DNA from 2 places in the Cobetia sp. MM1IDA2H-1 genome. Region 1 is predicted to be linked to the other one. Evidence: riboswitches for the same ligand, from Rfam matches in the RefSeq annotation. Region 1 holds a riboswitch; the other holds the start of a gene.
The links. A riboswitch is a leader RNA that binds a small molecule or an ion and turns the genes downstream of it on or off. The one in region 1 is predicted to bind thiamine pyrophosphate.
Positions count from the first base shown of each region.

Region 2: it holds a riboswitch for thiamine pyrophosphate, as region 1 does, so the genes downstream of both, thiC (phosphomethylpyrimidine synthase ThiC) here and BOH68_RS05840 (ABC transporter ATP-binding protein) in region 1, are expected to answer to the same signal.

Region 1 covers NZ_CM133225.1:1,360,324-1,363,959, reverse strand. Annotated here, with positions in the region: gene BOH68_RS05850 (potassium/proton antiporter) at 1-117, opposite strand, end outside; gene BOH68_RS05845 (protein kinase family protein) at 239-1,198, opposite strand; TPP riboswitch at 1,324-1,437, shown strand; gene BOH68_RS05840 (ABC transporter ATP-binding protein) at 1,499-2,251, shown strand; gene BOH68_RS05835 (ABC transporter permease) at 2,248-3,015, shown strand; gene BOH68_RS05830 (ABC transporter substrate-binding protein) at 3,081-3,636, shown strand, end outside.
Region 2 covers NZ_CM133225.1:3,131,788-3,135,423, reverse strand. Annotated here, with positions in the region: gene thiC (phosphomethylpyrimidine synthase ThiC) at 1-1,986, opposite strand, end outside; TPP riboswitch at 2,113-2,253, opposite strand; gene tenA (thiaminase II) at 2,444-3,103, opposite strand; TPP riboswitch at 3,247-3,385, opposite strand; gene BOH68_RS13345 (TIGR04282 family arsenosugar biosynthesis glycosyltransferase) at 3,538-3,636, opposite strand, start outside.

The sequences.
Region 1 (3,636 bases):
TCCCAGGAACAGCAACAGCAGGGGCATGCCGAGACGAGCCGAGACCCGACTTGCCAGCACGCTCAAGGCGATGAGCATGCCCGCCAGCAAGAAGTAATAGTTCAGATTCTCTACCACGTGTGCTCCCCCGCCATTCCCGGCACCAAGTCTCGAATCACGTCTGCGACGGCCCAGAGACAGTATTCCATGTCAGCGACGAGGCTGCAGAGAAATTTCTCAAATATTCATGGACTTGCGATCAACATGTCAGGCTTCTCGGCGACACCCAGGCCGGGGCTGCCGCCAGCTCGGCGTAGCGGGTCGGACCGAAGGCTTCCATCGCCCACAACAGGGCTCGGCACAGCTCACGCTGACCGTCGATATCGACCATGCGCCCATGACGCGAATAACCGGCGAGGAAGGCCTCACGCTGACTCGGCGTCTCCAGCAACAACTCGATCAGTGCCCAGTCGAACTCGATCGGGGCCCACACCAGAGCCTCCCAGTCGCTCCATACCCAGCCGGTGGCGGCGCACAGATATTGGTCCGCGCGCAGGTCCGGCAGACTCCAGACGGCGCGAGCGGGATGCGAGAAGGTGCGTGATGGCAGGTCCCCCAGCTCGTGGGACAGGGGATGGCGCGCGAGAAAACGCGTCACGCGGGCATTCCAATGCAGCAGCGGCATGGGCTGGGCAAGGGGCTGACCAAAGCCGGACACGGTGTCCTGATGCAGCCGCCCGACCTGATCTCCCAGCATCTCACAGAAGGTGTCACTGAGATCACTGGGCTGACCGCTGGACCACGGCAGATGCCAGACGGGCGCGCCATCGAGACGCCCCAGATAGGTCAGCGGCAGCGGAGGGATGGGCAAACGCGCCGGCAACGCGCCCGCCAGCCGTGTCAGGGCCTCAGGTTGCGCCCAGCGATCGGCGCCGAAGACACCGCGCATCGCTCGCCAGAAGGGGTCGTGATCCGGGCCGGTCCGCGCCAGCTTGATCAGGCCGGGGGTGCCGCCACGCTGTCGCCACAACCAGTTGGCACTATCCGGCCAGGCAAGTGCCAGCGGCTCCAGCGCATGCCCCAGATAGGTGGAAAGACGGCGAGTCAGCGCATCCTCCGGCCAGCCATTGGGCACGGATGTCGCGTCTGGCATCACGGGTCGCCGCGGTGGCACGGGATAACCGCTGGAGCAGGTCGAGAGATCCGGGGTATCAGGCATGTTGATCTCCTTGAGGCTGCGATACCTCGATAGCATACCCAACACCGGGCCATGCAGGATAGCCACACGACAGCCACCCCGACGATGGCAGGGATGCAACCGGCGGGCAGGTGACGGTACACTGTCGGCCTGGATGGGGGTGCCCGAAAGTGGGCTGAGAGCCGATGCGTCACGTCGCATGGCAACCCCTGGAACCTGATCCGGTTGATACCGGCGGAGGGAATTCCGGTCACCTGCCCAAGCGTCAGGCGCCCTGCGTGCTTCCTCCCCTCGGCATGCCGCCTGACCACGGATGACACTGTGTCGCTGGGACTCTCCCTCAACAACGCCCGCATCGATTACGCCAGCCATACGCTGTTTCGTGATCTGTCGGCGCGTCTGGATGCCGGAAGCTGGACGGCCCTGCTGGGCCGCTCGGGCTGCGGCAAGAGCTCACTGCTGCGCCTGCTGGCCGGCCTCGAGATGCCCGACCATCACACGCTGGAACTCACCACCGATGATGGCAAGCCACTGGCGGGTCGCGTCGCCTGGATGGCGCAGCAGGACCTGCTGCTGCCCTGGCGCCGGGTGCTGGACAACCTGTGTCTGGGAGATGACCTCCATCGTCGCCCTCGCGATACCGAGCGGGCCCGCGAACTGCTGGCAGCGGTGGGTCTGGAGGGGCGCGAGCAGGCCTGGCCAGACGCCCTCTCCGGCGGGCAACGCCAACGCGTCGCATTGGCGCGAACGCTCTACCAGCAGGCTCCGGTGGTGATGATGGATGAGCCCTTCTCCGCAGTGGACGCCATCACGCGACTCGAACTGCATGATCTCGCCAGCCGGCTGCTGGACGGACGCACCGTGTTGATGGTCACGCATGACCCGCTCGAGGCGCTGCGCCTGGCCGACCAACTGCTGGTACTGCGCCCGGGCCGCGACAGCCAGCAGGGGGCAGTGCTCGACTGCCTGCCCGGGCTCTCGCCGCCTCGCCCGGTGCCGCTGGACCTGCCCGCCCTGCAGCAGGCCCAGTCCGAATTGATCACACGCCTGCGCGACGGCGAGGAGACGCCATGAAACGCCTGCATGCCCTGCGTCATCTCGCCATCAGCGCCGCCGTCCTGCTGGGACTCTGGCAACTGGTGATCATCACCACGGCCGTGCCGCCCTACATCCTGCCAGCGCCACTGGCAGTCGCGGAGGTGCTGGTCCGTCAGGCCCCGATGCTGGCACACCACGCCGGCATCACCTTCGCCGAGATTCTTGGCGGGCTGGTACTGGGGGTCCTTCTCGGACTGAGCACCGCGCTGGCACTGGCGTTCATCCCTCGTCTGCGGCGCACCCTGCTGCCATTGCTGCTGATCAGCCAGGTGATCCCGCTGTTCGCGATCGCCCCACTGCTGGTGCTGTGGCTGGGCTATGACATGCTCTCCAAGGTCGTGATGGCCACGCTGATCATCTATTTCCCCGTGGCCTCCACCGGCTACGACGGCCTGCGCCAGACCCCTCAGGGCTGGCTGGATCTCGCCCACACCCTGGGTGCCAGCCCGTGGCGACTGCTGCTGCATGTCCAACTGCCCGCCGCGCTGCCGGCACTGGCTTCCGGCGTGCGCATGGCAGCGACAGCCGCCCCCATCGGGGCCGTCATCGGTGAGTGGGCCGGCGCAAGCCAGGGCCTCGGCTATCTGATGCTCAATGCCAATGCCCGCATGGAAATCGACCTGATGTTCGCCGCCCTGCTGGTGCTGGTCGCCTTTTCGCTGCTGCTGTATTTCACGCTGGATGCCCTGCTGCGTCGCCTGATGCCCTGGCATCGGGATCGCCTGACCCGTTTGAACTGAGCGCTTCCGGCTGTCAGGCGATGCCCTGACGGCCTCACATTCTCGACACCACAAGGAATACCGCCATGCCATTCTCGCCATCGGCGATCCGCCGTTCCGGCAAGCTGTCCTGCCTCTTCGCGACGCTGCTGACAACCCTCAGCCTGAGCACCTTCGCCCTGTCAGCCGAGACTGGCGCCAGCGCCGAGCCCCAGGCCCCGACCGCCAGTGACAGTGCAGCGGCAGCGGTCACCAAGACCGGGCAGGACGGTGCCACCCTCGAGCCAGACGCTTCTGCCAAGCAGGCTGCCGAGACCGAGCAACAGACCCGCCCCGCCGCTGACGATGTGCAGGACCCGCAAGCGGCCGCCACCGATGCCAAGCCCCTCACGCACCTCAAGGTCATGCTCGACTGGTACACCAATCCCGGCCACGGGCCGCTGGTGCTGGCTCAGGAACTGGGCCTGTTCAAGCAACATGGTCTGGACGTCGAGCTGATCGCTCCGGCAGACCCCAGCGTCCCCCCCAAGCTTGCCGCAGCGGAGCGCGTCGACATCGCCATCAGCTATCAGCCCCAGCTGCACCTGCAGGTGGATCAAGGGCTGCCGCTGGTGCGCATCGGCACGCTGGTGGCCACCCCAC
Region 2 (3,636 bases), 1.8 Mb from region 1:
GCCTTCGCGCTTGAACTTGTCAGCCTGCTCCTGCATGCCGGCCATCACGCTGTCGGCGTCACCGGTCAGGCCGTGTTCGTTGGCGTAGTCGCGGACTTCCTGGGTGATCTTCATCGAGCAGAACTTCGGCCCGCACATGGAGCAGAAATGGGCGACCTTGGCCGAATCCTTGGGCAGCGTCTCGTCGTGGAAGCTGCGCGCGGTGTCCGGGTCAAGGCCCAGATTGAACTGGTCTTCCCAGCGGAACTCGAAGCGTGCCTTGGAGAGTGCATTGTCACGACGTTGCGCGCCCGGATGCCCCTTGGCCAGATCCGCGGCATGCGCGGCGATCTTGTAGGTGATGATGCCAGTCTTGACGTCGTCCTTGTTGGGCAGGCCCAGGTGCTCCTTGGGGGTCACGTAGCAGAGCATGGCGCAGCCGAACCAGCCGATCATCGCGGCACCGATACCGGAGGTGATGTGGTCGTAGCCCGGGGCGATGTCGGTGGTCAGCGGGCCGAGGGTGTAGAAGGGCGCCTCGTCGCACTCGCTGAGCTGCTTGTCCATGTTCTCCTTGATCAGGTGCATCGGCACGTGACCCGGACCTTCGATCATGACCTGGACATCGTGCTGCCAGGCGATCTTCGTCAGCTCGCCGAGCGTCTCGAGTTCGCCGAACTGGGCGGCGTCATTGGCATCGGCCACCGAGCCCGGGCGCAGGCCATCGCCCAGTGACAGGCTGATGTCGTAGGCCTTGCAGATCTCGCAGATGTCCTCGAAATGGCGATAGAGGAAGCTTTCCTCGTGATGCGCCAGACACCACTTGGCCATGATCGAGCCGCCGCGCGAGACGATGCCGGTCACGCGGCTGGCGGTCAGCGGCACATAGCGCAGCAGGACGCCGGCGTGGATGGTGAAGTAGTCGACGCCTTGCTCGGCCTGCTCGATCAGCGTGTCGCGGAAGATCTCCCAGTCGAGATTCTCGGCCACGCCATCGACCTTCTCCAGCGCCTGATAGATCGGCACCGTGCCGATGGGCACGGGAGAGTTGCGCAGAATCCATTCACGGGTCTCGTGGATGTTGGCGCCGGTCGAGAGATCCATCACGGTGTCGGAGCCCCAGCGGATCGCCCAGGTCATCTTGTCGACCTCTTCCTCGATGGAGGAGGTGACCGCCGAGTTGCCCAGGTTGCCGTTGACCTTCACCAGGAAGTTGCGGCCGATGATCATCGGCTCGCTTTCCGGGTGATTGATGTTGGCGGGAATGATGGCGCGGCCACGCGCGACTTCCTCACGCACGAATTCGGCGGTGATCTCGTCGGGCAGGTTGGCGCCGAAGCTGTGCCCCGGGTGCTGGTGGCCCAGAATGCTCTCGACGGAGTCGCTGCCCTGATATTCCTCACGCAGCGCGATACGACGCTGATTCTCGCGAATCGCGATGTATTCCATCTCCGGCGTAATGATGCCCTGGCGCGCATAGTGCAGCTGGGTGACATTCTTGCCCGGCAGGGCACGGCGCGGGCGGTGGTCCAGCTCGAAGCGCAGGGACGACAGGCGCAGGTCGGCCTGGCGCACGCGACCATATTCGCTGCTCAGCTGATTGAGCTGTTCGGTATCGCCGCGTTCCTCGATCCACTTCTCGCGCAGTGGCGCCAGCCCGCGACGAATGTCGATCTCGACCGCCGGGTCGGTGTAGGGACCGGAGGTATCGTAGACGACGATCGGCGGATTCTCTTCCAGACCGCTGGAGGTCTGGGTCGGCGAGCAGCCGATCTCGCGCATGGGCACGCGGATGTCCGGGCGAGAGCCTTCGATGTAGATCTTGCGCGAGCCGCTCAGCGGCGCGATGGCGGCGGCGTCGACGCGGGCTTCGCTGGCGAGATGGCGACTGCCATCCTTGCGACCGGCACGTGCGCGCGCCTTCGGCGCAGCCTCAGATTGGGGGGCGAGCGACGGTTCGGCGGCGTTGGTGGCTTGCGGATCTTGAGTCGTGGGGGTAGTGCTCATGCAGGTCTCCTCAAAGGGCGACGTCACGGCAGACGTCATCATGGGAAGACCGTGCGCAGGGAGAGGATGGCCATCGCCGACTCCTTGCCAACAGGTGGCCCGGGAGCGAGGCGGCCGCGGGCAGCGGCTGACCATCAGCTTGATTCCTACGCCGGTCCTAACCGGTTCAGGTTCCACGGGACCCCTTGCTGGCAGCCTCGCCCATTTGGCGGCGAGGTGATGCATGCAGAATCTCAGCCGGTTCCACCGGCACCCCGTCAAGCGTGCTCAGAATTCAATGCGGGCATGACCTGTGCTGAGCGTTGTGCTGGCCCAGGTCATCGTGCTCGCATTCAGGCTCTGATGGCCTGTGGTGTGTCTGGATGATTGGCGAGAGGACCACGTCCCCAGGCCGATGAAAATCGGTGTGTCTTCCGTTCGCGCAGGCGCGGCCTGTCAGGCGACGGCCTGCCACGGATCAGTCGCGATCAAGGCCCATCTGCCAGAAGTCGATCTCGAGACGCGTCGCATCGCGGAAGACATCCACCAGTTCGCCCAGTCGGCGCTCCGAGACCTCCGAGAGCCGAGCGTCCAGCCATTCACGTTCGGCGTCCACCGCTTCCTTGAAGTCATCGCTGGAGTACATCGCGATCCAGTCCGCGTACGGATTGTCCTCGATCTCGGTGGTGTCCTGGTCCAGCAGCCACTCGGCGATCTCGCCGTAGCCGATCAGGCAGGGCGCGAGCGCCACGTGCAGATCGAGCAGGTCGCCGCGCTGGCCGCAATCCAGTACGTAACGGGTATAGGCCAGGGTCGCGCGGGATTCCGGCAGCTCACTCAGGTCATCCTCGCTGATGCCCCACTCGCTGCAGTAGCCGATATGCAGGTCGAGCTCGGTATTGAGGATGGTGTCGAGACTGGCCGTGGCCTGACGCAGCTCCGCGAGGGTGCGGCTCTTGTAGGCGGCCAGCGCCCAGGCGCGCGCGAAGTGGATCAGGAACAGGTAGTCCTGCTGCAGGTAATGGCGGAAGGACTCCTCTGGCAGACGACCTTCCCCGAGCTGGCGAACGAAGTCATGCTCGAGATAGTCGCGCCATTCCTCGGCGCAGGCACTGGTCAGGTCTGAAAAGCTGGGCATCGACGCATCCCTCGGTGAGCGTGCTGCCAATCCGTGATGGAGTGGCAAAGGTCTGGCTCGAGCGTGGTCAGGTCCGGCATTCTGCAGGGAAAAAGCGGGGGGAGGTGCGGCGTTCACCTGGAAGAGGTGAAGATGATGTGCGGCAACACTTCGCGCTTGATCCCTACGCCGGTACTAACCGGATCAGGTTCGGCGGGATCGTCATACACGCACCTCGATGCAAGGCCTCGAACAGTGCGAATGACATCTCAGCCGGTCTTACCGGCACCCCGTCAAGCTGTGACTCAGACGTCACGATATCTCGAGTGTAACAGTCCTGCGGTGCAGGAAAAGCCTCTGCCGCCCTAAAACCCATGCGACTTTGGGAGGCCATCTGCGATGCTGAAAGGGCTTCCTGCGATGCGGGAAGCGTGTCATGCGCTGCAGGAAAGATGTCATGCAGGCTGACAGGAGGAGAGGTTCGCCATCAGGGCTGGGAAGTGTCGCCTCAGGCGCACCAGATCGTGAGGCTCATCGACATCCCAGCTGACAGG